4 regions of the Mesorhizobium sp. B2-3-15 genome follow, and region 4 is predicted to be linked to each of the others. Evidence: riboswitches for the same ligand, from Rfam matches in the RefSeq annotation. Region 4 holds a riboswitch; each other region holds the start of a gene.

Region 1 (4,296 bases), on a different contig from region 4:
GGATGCGGCCGTCGAGTTCGGGCAGCACGACATGCATGGCAAGGTCGGCGGGCGCCAGGCCGCGCTGGTTCTTTTCCCAGATGTCGCGGCGCGTGGTGGCGACGATGACCTGGAAGACGGGCACGCTGGCGCGGTCGAACAGGGTTTCGACGCCGGGCTCGGCGCCGGAAGCGAACGCGGTCGCGGTGACGATCGCGGCGGGTTTCAGCGATGCGATGGCATTTTCGACGAACGCCAGCGACACCGGATCCTTCAGACTGGAAACGAAGATCGGCACCGGTGCCAATCCCCTGGAGCGCAAAGCCTCGGCCAGCGCATCGATCGGGGCGACATCGGCGGCGAGCAGCATCGATCGGTAGAAGAGAATCGGGATAATGGGAGTGCCGCTATTGGAACCGGTCGGCTCCTCCGCGACCCCCAATCCAGCCTGATAGTAACCGGCCTTCGGCACGCTGACCGGGTTGGCGACGGGCGCATCCTGTCCAGCCAAGCCTGCCAGCCTGTGCACCAGCGCGCCCATATTGGCCGGGCCGCCCTCGCGGAAATAGCCGAGCAGGCCGTCCAGTTCGGCGCGCGGCAGCGTCGAGGCTTCGATCAGCCTGAGATCCTCGTCATGGCTTTCACCGGGAAGCAGCGCCAGTTTGATGCCGCGTTCGCGGGCAATCACCGCCAGTTGGTCGCAGCCATAGCGCCACCAGTCGTAGCCGCCGAGGATGCGCACCAGGATGATTTTGGCGTGGCGGGCGACGCTGTCTATCCAGAGGTCGACGGACATGGGATGGCGCAGGTCGCGCAGTGCGGCCAGCCGCATCGAGGGCAGGCGACCGGCATCGGCCTTCCACGCCGCAGCCAGTCCGGCGAGATCGCTGTCGGTGAAGGACAGGGCCACGATATCCGCCGGCACCTGCCTGAGATCGACAGGCTCGGCGAGATCGTCGAGCGAGGCGGAGGTCGTGGTGAGGATGTGCATCGCGGCCCGGGCCTGAAAATCAGCCGGCGAGGATACGTTCGATCGCCGGGCGGTTCAGCCCCTTGAGGCCAATGACGACGAGGCGCGAGCGACGGTCGTCCCCAGCGGTCCAGGCGCGGTCATAGTAATGATTGACGCGCGGGCCGACGGCTTGCAGCAGGAGCCGCATAGGTTTGCCGCCGACCTCGACGAAGCCTTTCACGCGCAGCACGTTTTCCTGTTCGGCGGCCGCGGCGACGCGCTTTGCCAGCTCGCCGGGATTGGCGATCGAGGGAATGTCGACGATGAACGTGTCGAAGTCGTCATGCTCATGGTCGAATGCGCCGTCATGGTGGGACTTGCGGTTCTCGATGTCGTCCTCGACGGCGAGACCGAGCCCGAGCAGCACCGAGGGATCGACCTTGCCATGAGACGTCGGCACGATCTTTACGGCGCGGGCGGAGTGTTCGTTGATAATGGCGTTGGCGCGGGCTGAACCGGCGGCATCCATCAAGTCGCTCTTCGACAGGATGATCAGGTCGGCGCAGGCAATCTGGTCCTCGAACACTTCCTCGACGGGGTCGTCATGGTCGAGGCTCTCGTCCTGCGCGCGCTGCGCCTGCAGGGCGTCCATGTCATTGGCGACGCGGCCTTCCGCCAGTGCGGGACCGTCGACCACGGCGATGACGCCATCGACCGTTACGCGGCTCTTCACCGTCGGCCACTGGAAAGCCTGGACCAGCGGCTTGGGCAGGGCGAGGCCCGAGGTTTCGATCAGGATATGGTCGACCTTAGGCGTCAGCGACAGGATCTGGTCGAGCGCCGGCACGAAATCATCGGCCACGGTGCAGCAGATACAGCCATTGGCCAGTTCGACGATGTTTTCCTCTGGGCAGGTGTCGATGCCGCATCCCTTGAGGATCTCGCCGTCGATGCCGATGTCGCCGAACTCGTTGACGATGATGGCAATCCGCTTGCCGCCGGCATTTTCCAGGAGATGGCGGACCAGTGTCGTCTTGCCGGCGCCGAGGAAGCCGGTGACGACGGTGCAGGGAACGCGGGACAGAGATGTTGTCATGATCAGTCTTTCAGCATGTCGAGGGGAGGGATGCGGGCAACGAGGCCGCGCTTGAGGCTATCGGGCCTGCCCCGCCAGGGAATGAGGCCGTCGCTCGAGGTGGCGAAGAGTTTCGCGCCGGTGACGAGATCGGCGCCGCTGGTCGTGGTTAGATCGCCGAACACATAGCTCCAGCAGCCGTCGCGCAGGACCGCGGCGCTCAGCCGGCGCTTGCAATTGCCGAGGCATTCGACCGTGCGGATGCGAATGTTCTCGCCCGAGGCGGCTTGGCGCGTATCTTCGGCCAAAAGTTCGCCGGCCCGGGGATGGGCATCGGAGCCGGTCTCGTCGCGACAGGAAGCGCAGACGATGACCGTGATGCCGGCCAGGGGATGATCCCCGCCGGACGAAATGTCGGTTGTTTCAGCCGAAAAACTGCTGTCGCGATCCACATCAGGCTCCTTGCCCGGAAAACCCGCCAGGCGATCGGATTCTTGCATTCCAGACGGCAGGTCTCCTGGCTCGCGGGTCATCGCCTTGGGTAGCCGCCTTCCCGGGACAATCCCAGTGGCTTTCGGCCTTGGCTCTTCGCTCACAGTTGCGGGGACAGCCGCGGATTTGGGATCTTCAATCCCGCACCGCATTCCCTCTTGGCTCCTCCCTTTGCCGAGAGGAGACCGTCTGGATGGGATTTAGGCTCTTGCGGGCAGCGGTGTCAACGCGAGCTTACGACACCGCGATGTCGGACAGCGCCGGGCCGAGATCGCCGGCAGGCGTTATTTCCATGCGCTCGAGGCCAAGCCAGCCCTGCATCTGCTTCAATTCCTCGAAGAGTTGAGCCGCAGTCTCCGCCGGTGCGTTGGCCTGCGCATAGGCCGCATGGACACGCAGGACACTGGCCGGCCGGTCAGCCTTGAGGTCGACGCGCGCCACGATCCTGTCGCCGAGCAGGAAAGGCAGGACATAGTAGCCGTATTGGCGCTTGTCGGCCGGCGTGTAGATTTCGATGCGGTAATGGAAGTCGAACAGCCGCTCCGAGCGCGAATGCTCGAAGACGACCGGATCGAACGGCGCCAGCAGAGCGCGGGCCTCGATCTTGCGCGGGATACGGGCGTCCTTGTGAAGGTAAGCCGGCTTGTCCCAGCCCTCGACACGGACCGGCAGCAAGTCGCCGAGTTCGACCAGTTCCTCCAGCCGGCCTTTCATGTCGGCCGGCGAGAGCCGAAAATAATCGCGCAGGTCGCCTGATGTCGCCACGCCATGGGCACGGGCGGAAATGCGCAGCAATTCGCGGTGCGCGTCCTCAGGTGTCGGTACCGGCAGATCGAGGATCGCCTGCGGCAGCACGCGCTCCGGCAGGTCGTAAAAGCGCTCGAAGCCGCGCCGGTGCGCGGTGGTGATGCGCCCGGCCCAGAACAGCCATTCGAAGGCGTGCTTGGCATGGCTCCAACCCCACCAGCCACCGGAGCCTTTCTGGCCTTCGAGCGCCGAAGCGGCGATCGGCCCGCGCGCGACGACCTCGCGGTAGATCTCTTCTATATAGGCGGCGTGCTCGCGGCCCCATTTGGCCAGCCCCAGATACATTTCATCGCCTTGCTCGGCGCGCTGCATGCGCCAGCGCATCAGTGGGTAGGTCCCGACCGGCAGGAACGAGGCTTCATGCGCCCAATATTCGAAGACGGTGCGCTTGCGCGTTACGGCGGCGTTGTCGAGCAAAGCGAGGGGATAGGGGCCGAGACGCGAATAGAGCGGCATGTAATGAGCGCGCACCACCGCACTGACGGAATCGATCTGCAACAGGCCGGTGCGGGACAGAACGCGGGCGAAATGGCGGCGGTCCGGCGTGCCGGCGGGGCGGGGATCGAGAAATCCCTGGGCGGCGAGGGCAATGCGCCGGGCGGCGGCAAGCGAGATCTTTTCCTTCATGCGTATGCGTCCCTGATGGACCTGTCTGGCGTCATTGCCCGGCGTGATTCCCGTCCATGCTAGCAGGGTTTTGGCGGCAACCCTGTCAGGAGATAAAAGTGGAGTAAAAAGCGAAGGAAATCAAACAGGAGCGGATGGGACCAGTTTCTCCCGGAATGCCGTCCAGCTCGGTGTTTTGAACAAGGTTTGACTTGCTTCGCTGGAAGTGCTGCGCTAACCCTCGCCGCGTTGCAGCATAGGCCCCTTAAAACGGTTCAGCGGTTAATCTGTCACGCTTCCGCATTAAGGTTCGGTGCTGTAGTCAAAGTGGATTGGCGCCAACGGAAAGCCGCTGCATGAACGCACTTCTCAGTTCGTACCTGCC
Region 2 (4,296 bases), on a different contig from region 4:
AAAGCGCCTGCCATACCTTGCTGCCGGAATCGGAAAAGCCGAAATATTTGCCATTGGCAAGATTGAGCACCACGGCCTCGCCATCGAAAGATTCGAAAACGATATCCCGGCTCGCTACCGCATAGGCGTGGGAGTCATGCGTCATTGTTGCCCCGTCCTGCATTTCCTGCCCGCCAGCAGGACCGCTTCCACCAACAACGCCTGTAAACTTTCAGGTCTTCCTTGGCAAGGTAACCTTTGCCGGCAACGCGGGACCATTTCCGGGTTCAGTCGAAAGCCGGGCGGATCAAGCCTCGATTTCAAGCGGCGACAATGGCTTGGAACAACAGGCCAGGATGAAGCCATCATCGATCTCATGATCGAGGATGCCGCCATTGTGGCTCATCTCGACGCTGCCGGAGACTTTCTTCACTTTGCAAGTTCCGCACAGGCCGAATTCGCAGGCGGCCGGTATTCGCACACCCCAGGCGCGCGCCGTCTGCAGCACCGTCTGGCCGGCGACACAGTCGGCGTCGACATCCGAAAGCGCGAAGCGGATCGGCGTCGCGGCTTCGACGCAAATCGCCGCGCCGTCTTCAGCCGGCGAGGCAAACGGCGCTGGGATTTCCTCCATCGCCGGCGCGGCAAAGCTCTCCTGATGGTATTTTGCCATGTCGAACCCGGCGGCCTCCAGCATGCCGCGCACGGCGCGCATGAAAGGGTCGGGGCCGCAGCAGAAGATTTCGCGTTCGCGGAAATCGGGCGCCAGGAGCGGCAGCCGGATGGCGTCGATGCGGCCCATATGGCCGTACCAGCCCTCGCGGCTCGACCGCTCCTCGATCATGAAGCCGAGCGACAGGCCCGGCATATGGCCGCCGAGCAGTTCGAGTTCCTTGCGAAAGATGATCTCTTCCGGGCGCCGCGCGCAATTGACGAAGCCGACATCGGTCCATGGCGCGCAGTCGTTCAGCCAGCGCAGCATCGACATCATCGGCGTCACGCCCGAACCGGCCGAGATGAACAGGTATTTCGCCGCCGGGGGGCTGTGCAGCGAAAAGTCGCCGCCCGGTCCATAGGCCTTGACGTGCGAGCCGGGCGTCAGGTGATCGAACATCCAGCGTGTGCCGACGCTGCCCGCCTGCGCCTTCACCGTCACCGCGATCGAGAATGGCCGTGACGGCGATGATGACAGCGTGTAGGTGCGCATCAGCGGGCCGTCCGGTGTCGGCAATTCCAGCGTCACGAACTGGCCCGGCTTGTAGCGGAACCAGGTCTGGTTGTCGGAGCGGAAGGTGAAGGTCTTGACGTCGGGCGCCTCGTCGCTGACGCCGGTTACTTCCAGCACCTGCAGCCTGTCGTTCCACGGCGCCATCTGGTCGAGGTGGCGATAGAGGCCAAGATCAGTCATGGCGTTCATCCCTGCATACCTTTCATTTTGGGCGTGTCGTGATCCCAAAGCCGCTGCACAGTTTTGGCCGACATGCGCTAGGCGACACTGCGCAGAGCAGGCCGGCCGTCTTCGGAAAGCCGTGGGCCGATAAAGCGCGCGTACCAGTCGACGAACTGGATGACGCCGCCCTCGTGCAGCTCCGAATAGGGACCGGGCTCGTAGGCCGGCGACAGGATGCCGAAGGCATTTTCCTCGACGATGCGGCGGTCCTGGTCGTTGGTCTCGGTCCAGACATGGGTGAGTTCGGCGAGATCGTAGTCGACGCCTTCCACGGCATCCTTGTGGACCAGCCATTTGGTCGTAACCGCTGTTTCCGTGGCGCTGACCGGCAGCACGCGGAACGTCACCGCATGATCCACGAGGATATGGTTCCAGGTTGTCGGGTAGTGATAGTGCATCAGCGTGCCGATCCGGTCGGCCGAGACGCTGTCGGACAGGTTCTTCTTCACCGCCCGCTTGCCGGTCATCGTGTAGCTCTGGGCATCGCGCAGCAGCGGCGCGCGGGTGGCGCGGTATTGTCCGGCCGGGTCGATGCGAAACTTGCTGGGCAGGCCAACAGCTTCGCACTTCGCCCAGTGGGCCAGCATCTCCGGATCGCTGTCGGCGCCTTGCACGCCGGTCACGGTCGGCGCTTCCGGGAAGGTCTTGCACAGCTCAGGATGGTTGCCCGCGCAATGGTAGCATTCGCGGTTGTTTTCCCAGACCAGCTTCCAGTTGCCCTTCTCGATGATCGTGCTCTCGAAGGCGATCTTGGCCTCGCTCAGCCGGTGCGGCTGGAGATAGGGCTCGATCATCGCCCGCATCGGCGCGAAGTCGGCGGGCTCCTTGGCCAGGCAGATGAAGACATAGCCGGCGACGCTTTCGCAGGCGACCGGCTTGAGCCCGAACTGGCTCTTGTCGAACCCATCGGCCATCTGGCGGGCGAACAGCAGCCGGCCGTCGAGTTCGTAGGTCCACTGGTGATAGGGACACACCAGTTTGGCGGCCATACCCTTCTCGGTGTTGCAGACGCGGCTGCCGCGATGGCGGCAGGAATTGTGGAAAGCGTTGATCTTGCCCTGCTGATCGCGCACCAGCACGACCGGATAGTCGCCGATCTGCACGGTGATGAAGCTGCCCGGCTTGGGCAACTCGCAATCATGGCCGATGAACAGCCAGTCGCGATACCAGATCAGTTCCATGTCAAGCTTGAAGTAGTCCGGGTCGGTATAGAAGGGCTGTTCCAGCGAAAGGCCCTGTCTGCGGCCGTTTAAAAGCCTCAGCATGTCGTTGCGCGCGTCCATGTCCTGTCCTCATTTTCAAGGACTGAACTGGTGGTGATGGAGGAAGGACTGGGCGCAAGCCGGCGAAAGCCGGACAACACCATCCGCCCCTTGACCGCCCACCGCGATCAGTCGAGTTCTAGCGATCTCGGGCTGGTTTCCGGGCTCTGGAGTTGTCCTGGCGGACCATCGCGACACCTTCCCAAGCTTTCGCCCAGTGGTCTCCCGTTGCGACTTGAACTCCACCACCGTTGCGGGGGCAGCGCCGGAATCTGACCGGCTTCCCAATTCTCCGCTCCGTCGTCACGCAGCGGCACCTGAGATCGCTCGATCTAATCACGACAGGGTTTGCGACATCGGCACGAAAGCGACATCGCATCCATGCGGCGCGACACATACGCGGGATCGTCCCGGCGCAGTTGCAGCGGGGGAATCGCCTTTTCTCGCCAGGCGCGCGGGCACCGTTTTCGACCCTCAGCCGGGCCGGAAAAGGGTTAATGGTTTCGAAAAGTGACTATTAGCAGAGTCTAAAATCGAACCGAACGGTTCGTTTCTGTTGACGGTGCGTGCAGGATGGTGTGAACGCCCAGCCTTCCGACACAGTTGGTGATCGGGTCGTGATCTTAGACAACTATTTGATATCAAATGGAAAAATGAGACATGTAGAAGGCGTTGGTACAATTTCAAGTGGTGGAGTCATGGTCCACGCTGAACAACTTCGTGATTGGAAACGGCAAGGGGGCTCTCCCACATCGGGGCTGTCCGAACGACGCGATTTAATCCCAAGACACGCCGCTAGACGGACGGGAAAAATACTGGAGTACAAAAATGAAAAAGATCATTCTCACTGCCGCCGCCCTTCTGGCTATTTCCGGCAGCGCCTTCGCTAGCAGCGACCATTATGGTTCGAACGCCGCGACCCCCACGGCTACTGTCGACAGCTCCTACACCGCTTCGACCAAGAAGTCGGAGCCGGCTGCCCAGACGCCTGTGACGGGCGCCGACCACAACCTCTTCGGCAACAATTAATAGCCATCCCCGGCACGCGGCGGGTGACCCTGCCGCGCTGGTGGACCCTACAAATTCAGGAGTATTAAAATGAACAAGATCCTCATTGCTGCCGCTGCCGTTCTGGCTCTCTCCGGCAGCGCTTTCGCCGGCAGCGACAACTATGGCTCCAACGGCGCCAACCAGGCTGCTGCCGCTTCGACCGACAATTCGAACACCGCGTCGATCGGCAAGTCGGCTCCGGCCACCTCGGCGCCTGTCCAGCAGGGCAGCGACCGCAACCTCTTCGGCCACTAACGGCCATCCCACGGCCGGTAGGCTTTTGTCCGCCGGTCTGCGAGACTTCCAAAATTCAGGAGTACCTAAAATGAACAAGATCCTCATTGCCGCCGCCGCCGTTCTGGCCGTCTCCGGCAGCGCCTTCGCCGGCAGCGACAATTATGGCTCCAACGGCGTCAACCAGCCCACTGCTTCGTCGACTGTCAATGTCGATACGTCGCATACAGGTGCGATCCGCAACAGCGATTCGCCTGTCTACAAGCTGCTCAACTCGTCCGGCGACGTGCAGAAGCCGGCCCATCAGGGTGCCGATCGCAA
Region 3 (4,296 bases), on a different contig from region 4:
CGCCGCTGGTCTATTCGGTGGTGCTGGCCTTCTTCGGCCTGGGCTCGGTGTTCGTCACGCTTGGGCTACTGGCAGCCTTTTGCGGCTTCATGACCTGGCGATATCTGCCGAAGTCGCTGTGATCTTCAGGCCTCGGGTGAGCGCGCAGCGTGCCGTTCGCGCACCCAGTTGTGGAAACGGTGCAGGTCGTACTCCTCGGGCATCAGCACGCCAGCTGTATGACGCATCGAGCGCAGGCCCTTCTGGTTGACCTCGCAGATTGCCGCGTCCTCCTCCAGCACCTGTGTGCCGAAGGCAACGATGTTGTCGATGTCGGTCTCGGCGAGCGCCTCGGGCGCGAACAGCCATTCCGCGGTCAATTCGGTCTGTTCGGGACCGAGCGGCGTAAGCCGCACGGTCCTGACATAGTCGACATGGCCGACGATGAACATCGACGGCAGGCTGGTGGCATAGGTCTGACCGGCGCTGCGTTCCGCCGGCGTCAAGCTCGGGAAGATCGGCCCGTGCGTCTGCCCATCACGCGACCATGTCTCAGCCCCGGCGCGCAGGCCGCCGGAGAATTCTGGCGCGTCATTGTCGGCGTGGCGGAGCCATTCGGGATCGTCATGCCGGCTCATCAGGCCGCGGCCATAGATCGGCACCAGCCGCGACAGGTCCTTGTGGACGCCCGGGCAGTGCAGGCACTCGTTGAAGTTTTCCCAAAAAATCTTCCAGTTGCAGTTCATCACCTTGCGCAGCACGTCCCCTGATACCAGCATTTCCAGCGGCCAGTTGCCGAAGTCGCCGGAGGCCGGGTCGAAGGAGGATTGCGCCGAGCTGGCGGCATCTTCCGCAAGATTGACGAAGACGAAGCCCCGCCACACCGAGTGCGCGACGCGATAAAGCGGGTGATCGGCCTTGTCGAAGCCGTCAGGCAGCGATTTCGACGGCACGCGCACCAGATCGCCACGCAGAGAATAGGACCAGGCATGATACGGGCAGGTGATCAGCCGCGCCTTCAGCCGGCCCTGGCTTTCCTGGCAAAGCTGCGAGCCGCGATGCCGGCAGGTGTTGTGGAAGGCATGCAACTCGCCGGTGTCGTCGCGCAGCAGGAGGATTTCCTGCGTACCGACGCGGAAGGTGCGGAACGCCAAAGGCTGGGCAAGGTCGGCCTCGCGGCAGACGAGCAGCCAGTTCCTGTACCAGATGGCGTCGAGATCGCGCTGATAGTTGTCCTGGTCCCAATAGGCCGACGAGGGCAGCGTCGGCTCGGTTCGAGTCAGGCCGTTATAGGGCACGCACTCGCTGGCATTGGGCTGCATGGCTGGCTTCCCGTGAGGGGTGCCAGCCGACACCCGGCCATGAAGTTTGTCAATCGGGACGGGATGAGGGCAGCTTCGCCGATACGGCGCTCCTGCGCTGGCGGCTGTCGGAATTTGGTTTGCCGGGCGCGGCGAATTTCCCTATAGTCCCCGATGTCGTCGGTTCCTTTTTGGAGCCAAGAGGGAATGCGGTGCGGGCAGGAATTCCTGTCCAATGCCGTGGCTGCCCCCGCAACTGTGTGCGGTAGTCCTCTCCATATGCCACTGAAGATTTTTCTTCGGGAAGGTGGGGAAGGGCGCTTATCCGCGAGCCAGGAGACCTGCCGGCGACAGGAAACTGACTTCGATGCCCTCGGGTGGAGGGCGAAAGGACAAGACATGACTACCGCTTCCGTCTCCCTCGGCGCCTCCGTCTCCTCGCAGTCGCGCTTCATGCAGCTCGCGCTCGCGGCGCTGCTCGGCATCTTCGTCGTCGGCTTTGTCGGCTTCTCGCATATCGATGCGGTCCACAATGCTGCCCACGACTATCGCCACTCGATGGCGTTTCCCTGCCACTAACGAGGATCCGACATCATGAATCTGTTTCGCAACGTCGTGTTCGTCGCGGCGATCGCGGGGCTCGTGGCCGGTGTCGTTCTCGCCTGCATGCAGGCCTATGCCACCGTGCCGCTGATCCTCAAGGCGGAAGTCTACGAAAAGGCCGGCGGCGGCCACCACCATGATCACGCGGCCGCACCAGCGGCGACCAATGATGCCATGAGCACGGTGGCGCCCGCTGGGAATGCCATGAGCTCTGCCGCGCCCGCGGGCACCGATGCCGTGACACCGGCGGAGGAAGACGAAGGCTGGGCGCCGGCCGACGGTTTCGAGCGTTTCGCCTTTAGCGTGGTTGCCAATATCGTCACCGGCATCGGCTTCGCACTGGTCCTGGTCGCGGTTTCCGAGTTCTTCGGCGGCGTCGGCAACTGGCGCCAGGGTGTGTTCTGGGGTTTGGCCGGCTTTGCCGTGTTCACACTGGCACCGGGTCTCGGACTGCAGCCGGAACTGCCGGCAATGCCGGCGGCCGATCTTCTGCCGCGCCAGATCTGGTGGACGGCGACGGCGGCCGCGACCGCGATCGGCCTAGGCCTGATCGTCTTTCGCAGATCGCTGCCATTGACCATCCTCGCCGTCTTGCTGATCGTCGCGCCGCATGTCGTCGGCGCGCCGCAGCCCGACAGTTTCGAAACACCGATCCCGGAAGGCCTGCACCATCAGTTCGTGGTGGCGGTGACGGTGACCAATCTGGTGTTCTGGCTGGTGCTCGGCGCGATCGTGGGCGTGGTGCGCAGGCGCTTCACCGGCATGGCGACCAGCCTGCGCGACAGCTTTGCCTGATCGCGGCAGGCTGACCTTCATCATCGGTGGTGCGCGCTCCGGCAAGAGCGCGCACGCCGAAACCCTGATGACGGCATTGCCCTCGCCATGGGCCTATATCGCCACGGCGCAAGCCTATGACGACGAGATGCGCGAGCGCATCGCGCTGCACCGCTCGCGGCGCGGTGAGGGCTGGTCGACCATCGATGCGCCACTCGACCTCGCCGAAGCGCTGGAGGCGTTGCCAGACGGGCAGCCGGTGCTTGCCGACTGCCTGACGCTGTGGCTGACCAATCACATGCTGGCCGATCACGACGTCGAGGCCGCGTGCCGGCGGCTGGCGGACGTGCTGTCTCGGCCGCGCGGACCGTGGTTCGTGGTGACGAACGAGGTCGGGCAAGGCATCGTGCCCGACAACGCGCTGGCGCGTCGGTTTCGTGACGATGCCGGCCGGCTCAACCAGCGGGTCGCGGCAGTAGCCGACACGGTGCTGCTCATGGTGGCGGGGCTACCGCTCAAGGTGAAGTGAAATGACTGATATCCACGACAAGGATGAAGAACGCCATCGCGCCAAGATGGCCAAGCGCAAGGCGGTGCAGGACGCCGAGGTTGCGGGCAAGACGATCGAGAAAGGGTTGCTGATCGTCAACACCGGTCCCGGCAAGGGCAAGACCACGGCCGCCTTCGGTCTCGCGCTGCGCGTGCTCGGCTACGGCAAGCGCGTCGGCGTCGTCCAGTTCATCAAGGGCAAGTGGCACACCGGCGAGAAGGACGCCTTTGCCGTCTTTGGCGACCGTGTCGTCTGGCACGCAATGGGCGAGGGTTTCACCTGGGAGACGCAGGACCTGAAGCGCGACATCGCGGCCGCCGAGGCCGCCTGGGCCAAGGCTCTGGAATTGATCGACGATCCCTCGATCAGCCTTGTCGTGCTCGACGAGCTCAACATTGCCCTGCGCTACGACTATCTCGCTCTCGACAAGGTGGTTGCGGCGCTCAAGGCCCGCCGCGAAGGCCTGCATGTCGTCGTCACCGGCCGCAACGCCAAGCCGGCACTGGTCGAGGCGGCAGACCTGGTCACCGAGATGGGGGTGACAAAGCACCATTTCTCGGCTGGCGTGAAAGCGCAGCAAGGCATCGAGTTCTAGAAAACCAGAACGGCGATCAGCGCGACAAGGCCGAACAAGCCGATCAGCAGGTAGTCCGCGACCCGGTAAAGCTTGAGCGCCCGCCTGATATCGCCGCTGTCGACATCGCGGCGGCCGCCTTCGCCCATGAAGATGTCATCGACCATGACACCGCCATAGCTGCGTGGTCCGGCGAGCGCGAGCCCGAGCGCGCCGGCCATGGCCGCTTCCGGCCAGCCGGCATTGGGCGAGCGGTGTTTTTTCGCGTCGCGCCGTACCGCCTTCCAGGCGTCGCGGGGGTCGGCGCCCTCGACCAGGAGGGAAGCGAGCACGATCAGCAGCGCCGTCAGCCGCGATGCAGGCAGGTTGATCCAGTCGTCGAAGCGCGCCGCCGCCCAGCCGAAGGCCTCATGGCGCGGAGTCCGGTGGCCGACCATCGAATCGGCGGTGTTGGCCGCCTTGTAGGCCGCGCCGCCGGCGAGCCCTCCGACCCCGGTCCAGAAGGCGGGGGCGAC
Region 4 (4,296 bases):
GGCGTTGGGGATAACCATCAACTCGATCTGGTCGCTGGCGAAGGCATCGCCGGCCTCAGGGTCCTTGCCGGGGAAGAAGCTCATGAACTCTCCTCGTCAGCGGTCAATGGTCGCTTGGGCATATCAGGCGAACCGGATCGCCGCTTTTGCTTTTAATTTGGCCGCCACCTCTTCGCGATTGCGCGGATGCTGGTGGGTTTCGAGGGAATCGAGCAATTCGCGTGCGGATGCCGCGATGGCTTCGACGGCATGATCGAACGCATGCTGGTTCTTGGCAGAAGGCCGCGTTGTGCCGCTCAGCTTGCGGACAAACTGCAGTGCCGCGTCGCGGACTTCGTCGTTGGTTGCCGGCGGATCAAAATTGAACAGGGTCTTGATGTTTCTGCACATCGCTTCCGTATCTCCTCTTGTCCGTTTCAATCGGGACGAACTGTATCCTCAATGATGATCGTGTCCAAAAACCGGTAGGCTGCTCCGGACCTCAGTCCGCGTCGAGCGGCTCGGTTCCAACCGGCTTGCCGTCGCGCGACAGCCTGATCTTCTCGACCTTGTCCTCGGCGGCCTTCAGCAGCCGGTCGCAATGGACCTTCAGCGCCTCGCCCCGCTCGTAAATCCGGATCGACTGGTCGAGCGGCACGTCGCCACGCTCCAGATCATCGACGATCTTCTCCAGTGCGTCGAGTGCCTGTTCAAAGCTCATCGCCTTGACGTCTTCGTTGATCTCACCGGTCATCATTCATCCTTTCATCAGTCGCCCGACATGGGCGGCGACCGAAAATGCCAATCCCTGCAGATCGTAGCCGCCCTCGAGCAGGCTGACGAGCCGGTTGCCGCCGTGGATTGCGGCGCGCTGCATCAGCTGGCCGGTCGCCCAGTCGAAATCGTCCTCGGTCAGATTGATTTCCGCCAGCGGGTCGCGATGGTGCGCGTCGAAGCCGGCCGAAACGATAATCAGATCCGGCGCGAAATTGTCGAGTGCCGGCAGCACGCGCGACAGGAACGCATCGCGAAACACCTCGCTGCCCGTCCGAGGCGCCAGCGGCGCATTGACGATGTTGCCGGCGCCGGTCTCACTCTTCGCGCCCGTGCCGGGATAAAGCGGCATCTGGTGCGTCGAGCAATAGAGCACCGAGGGATCGTCCCAGAAAATATCCTGCGTGCCGTTGCCGTGGTGCACGTCCCAGTCGACGACCGCGACACGCTCGGCGCCGTGCTTCTTCTGCGCATGGCGCGCTGCGATTGCCGCCGTGTTGAAGAAGCAGAAGCCCATGGCCGTGGTCTTTTCGGCATGGTGGCCGGGCGGACGGGCGGCGACGAAAACGTTGTCGGCGCGGCCCGCAAAGACGTCGTCGACGGCAGCATTGGCGGCACCGATCGCCGTAATCACCGCTTGCCAGCTTTTCGGGCTGGCGGTGGTGTCGGCGTCGATGCGGGCAATGCCTTCGTCGGGGATGGCGGCGCGGACACGCGCGACGAAATCGGCGGGATGCGCGTAGAGGATGGTCGCCTCGTCGCCGTGCGGTGCCTCGACGCGGTCAAGCGTGGCAAAAGCTTCGTCGTCGAGCACGCGCTCGATGGCGCGCAGGCGGTCGGGCCGCTCGGGGTGACCGGGCGGCGTGATGTGTTCGAGAAAGATCGGGTGCGTGTAGAGACGGGTGGCCATGCCCCCTATCTAGTGCCCCGGCGTCGTGATGGCCATGCGTTGCGGCTTGATCGCTGGGGAAAATCGAACCTGCGTCCATTCATGTCGCTGCGGGCATTGGCGGCGCCGGCCCTTCGGCGTAAGGTCGCAACCACTGCCTGGTGCCCGCCGGGCTGTTTGTTTTAGCCGCATTTTGCGACGCCAAGTGATTCCACTTGGCTGCAAATGCCCTGGCGGGAGAATCGGGAACACGGTTGAACTCCGTGGCGTGCCCAACGCTGTGAGGGGGACCGCGCCGGTAAATGCCACTGTCGATGACGGGAAGGCACCGGACGCGGGTTGATCCCGAGCCAGAAGACCGGCCTGGCAGGCATCGTCATCCGCATGGTCAGGCGGATGACATCGATTGCAATCGCAAGGGGACAAGCGATGCCGGAAGCTATGACCACTCCAATGGGCGATGGATTTGACCAGATTGCGCGCGACGCTGTTTACCGCGCCATCTTCACGCGGCGCGACGTCCGCAGCCATTTTACATCGGAGGCCATCGACGACGAGGTGCTGGCGCGGCTGCTGCTTGCCGCCCACCACGCGCCGTCGGTCGGCTTCATGCAACCTTGGAATTTCATCGTCATTCGCGATGCCGCGCGGCGGGCGGAAGTGCGCGACCTGTTCCTGGCCGCGCGAGAACGGGAACTGCCTGAAATCGAGGCAGAACGGCAGGCGCTCTACCGCAAGCTCAAGCTCGAAGGCATTTGCGAAAGCGCTCTCAACATCTGCATCACCTGCGACCGCGAACGCTCGAAAGGCTCGCCGCTGGGGCGCTGGCACAATCCGGAGATGGATCTCTACAGCACGGTCTGCGCGGTGCAGAATTTCTGGCTGGCGGCACGCGCCGAAGGCGTTGGCGTCGGCTGGGTCAGCATCATCGAGGCGCAAGCGCTGAAAAGCTTGCTGGCCATTCCCGACCAGGTGACACCGATCGCCTATCTCTGCGTCGGCCGTGTTTCCGAGTTCGCACCGAAGCCGGATCTCGAAACACACGGCTGGGGCCGGCGGCTGCCGTTGCCCGAGCTTATCATGAGCGAGACTTTTCGCGGGCAAGGCGAAGCGCCGCTCAAATCAGCAGTGGCGCGCCTCGGCACCGTCGCCGGTGCGCCGGCGAGGCCGGTTGATCAGCTCGTCGCGCCGGCAGTGCCCCAGCGCGAACCGCCGAAAGTGGAGAGCGCCTTGTCCTTGAGTTCCCTGAACTTCGACGAGGCTTCGGCCAGCCTGGCGTCCCAGGCGGCATCGGGCACCTGACCCTCGATGGTCTTGAAATAGACCTGCATCAGGCAGGCAATGGCGAACGGCTCAATGAAGGCCGCCTTGAAAGCCCAGGCAAAGACGATTGCCAGCACGAAAGCCCAGCCGGCGAGCTGCCCGGGCATGACGTAAAGAATAGCGGCTGCCGGAGCCAGCATCAGCAGGAAAATCACGAACGACACGCCCCACATGATGACCCCTAGCCAGACGGCATTCTTGACCATGGTCTTGCCGTTCTGGGCGTAGAGCACAACGCCTTGGCGCGCGGTTTCGAACGGCGAGGACGAACTGATGCGGATGTTGTAGCCGAGAATGATCTCGTCGACATAGGTCAGCGACAGGCGAATCACCGTGTTGAGGAACGAAACCAGGCCGCTCAGGCCAGGAATGGGCAGGAAGGCCGCGATGCCGCCGAGCAGGCCGGTGATGGCGCGTATGGCGCCCTTGACCAATTGGTCGACGACGAAAAGGATGTTGGCCTCGGCAAAACGCTCGGTCACGACCTCTTTCGCGTAGGCGATCTGGTTCTGGCCGTGGGGAATATCATTGCCGTCGATCAGATGCACCATGACGGCGATATGGCCCGCCTTGACGACGTAGAGAATGTATTCGCGGATCCAGTAGACGGCGATCGAGACGATGCCGAAACCGACCACGCCGCCCCACATCGCAAAAGACAATGGTCCGTCGGGATCGGTGGAAATATGGCCGACGCCATAGCCGACGGAGGCGCCGGTGCCGGTGGCCACGATGTAGGCCAGGGTGATCCCAAAATAGATGATCATGCGAAAGACAATGAAAGGCCAGGTCCGCATCATGATGGACACCGACCTGCCGATATCGAAATCCCACATGCCCGAATCTCCCCTCAGAGATGGCTGCGGAGGATGCGCTCAAACCGGCTATTGTCAATTGCAGGCAGTGGCGGGACTGCCATGGTGGTTCATCTTGAAAGCGCTTCCGGCTTTTTCAGCAGGCCTTCGAGCAATTGCTTGAACGCGGCCACCACCATCTTCGATGTCGCTTCGGGATCTTGCGAATTGGCGATGCGCTGCGCGGCCTGGCTGCTCGCCCCATTGATCAGCCGCGCTGCCGACTCCGGGTCGACGCCGGGGACGACCACCCCTTCCCGCTGCAGCGCTGTCAGATGATCGGTCATTGAACCGACGCAGGCATTGGCATTCGACCACAGTGCCGGATCGCCCAGCACAGCCGGACCATCCCGGAACATGATGCGCTGGATTTCCGGCTCCAGCGCCATTTCGATATAGGTGGTGCATTCGTCGACGAAATGCTGCCAGCGGGTCGGCGCCCGCGACGCGACCTCATTCACCCGGGCCGCCATTTCC

What was found. Region 4 has a riboswitch for cobalamin ahead of bluB (5,6-dimethylbenzimidazole synthase). Riboswitches for the same ligand answer to the same signal wherever they lie in the genome.
Region 1: it holds a riboswitch for cobalamin, as region 4 does, so the genes downstream of both, FJ954_RS07900 (DUF1636 family protein) here and bluB (5,6-dimethylbenzimidazole synthase) in region 4, are expected to answer to the same signal.
Region 2: it holds a riboswitch for cobalamin, as region 4 does, so the genes downstream of both, FJ954_RS00700 (aromatic ring-hydroxylating dioxygenase subunit alpha) here and bluB (5,6-dimethylbenzimidazole synthase) in region 4, are expected to answer to the same signal.
Region 3: it holds a riboswitch for cobalamin, as region 4 does, so the genes downstream of both, FJ954_RS08095 (CbtB domain-containing protein) here and bluB (5,6-dimethylbenzimidazole synthase) in region 4, are expected to answer to the same signal.

What each region holds. Positions count from the first base shown of each region.
Region 1 is NZ_VFVO01000003.1:148,139-152,434, forward strand. It holds gene cobN (cobaltochelatase subunit CobN) at 1-970, opposite strand, end outside; gene cobW (cobalamin biosynthesis protein CobW) at 990-2,027, opposite strand; gene FJ954_RS07900 (DUF1636 family protein) at 2,030-2,458, opposite strand; cobalamin riboswitch at 2,496-2,703, opposite strand; gene FJ954_RS07905 (winged helix-turn-helix domain-containing protein) at 2,733-3,932, opposite strand; gene FJ954_RS07910 (NADH-quinone oxidoreductase subunit A) at 4,268-4,296, shown strand, end outside.
Region 2 is NZ_VFVO01000001.1:147,190-151,485, reverse strand. It holds gene FJ954_RS00710 (PqqD family peptide modification chaperone) at 1-145, opposite strand, end outside; gene FJ954_RS00705 (hybrid-cluster NAD(P)-dependent oxidoreductase) at 287-1,387, opposite strand; gene FJ954_RS00700 (aromatic ring-hydroxylating dioxygenase subunit alpha) at 1,465-2,712, opposite strand; cobalamin riboswitch at 2,825-3,027, opposite strand; gene FJ954_RS00695 (DUF680 domain-containing protein) at 3,520-3,720, shown strand; gene FJ954_RS00690 (DUF680 domain-containing protein) at 3,790-3,996, shown strand; gene FJ954_RS00685 (DUF680 domain-containing protein) at 4,067-4,296, shown strand, end outside.
Region 3 is NZ_VFVO01000003.1:189,567-193,862, forward strand. It holds gene FJ954_RS08085 (MFS transporter) at 1-122, shown strand, start outside; gene FJ954_RS08090 (aromatic ring-hydroxylating dioxygenase subunit alpha) at 126-1,301, opposite strand; cobalamin riboswitch at 1,445-1,644, shown strand; gene FJ954_RS08095 (CbtB domain-containing protein) at 1,680-1,859, shown strand; gene FJ954_RS08100 (CbtA family protein) at 1,875-2,678, shown strand; gene cobU (bifunctional adenosylcobinamide kinase/adenosylcobinamide-phosphate guanylyltransferase) at 2,671-3,186, shown strand; gene cobO (cob(I)yrinic acid a,c-diamide adenosyltransferase) at 3,188-3,802, shown strand; gene cbiB (adenosylcobinamide-phosphate synthase CbiB) at 3,799-4,296, opposite strand, start outside.
Region 4 is NZ_VFVO01000005.1:48,222-52,517, forward strand. It holds gene FJ954_RS11865 (pirin family protein) at 1-84, opposite strand, end outside; gene FJ954_RS11870 (DUF2277 domain-containing protein) at 124-390, opposite strand; gene FJ954_RS11875 (exodeoxyribonuclease VII small subunit) at 482-733, opposite strand; gene FJ954_RS11880 (histone deacetylase family protein) at 737-1,663, opposite strand; cobalamin riboswitch at 1,842-2,024, shown strand; partial or broken gene bluB (5,6-dimethylbenzimidazole synthase) at 2,096-2,701, shown strand; gene FJ954_RS11890 (hypothetical protein) at 2,818-3,801, opposite strand; gene FJ954_RS11895 (TetR/AcrR family transcriptional regulator) at 3,891-4,296, opposite strand, start outside.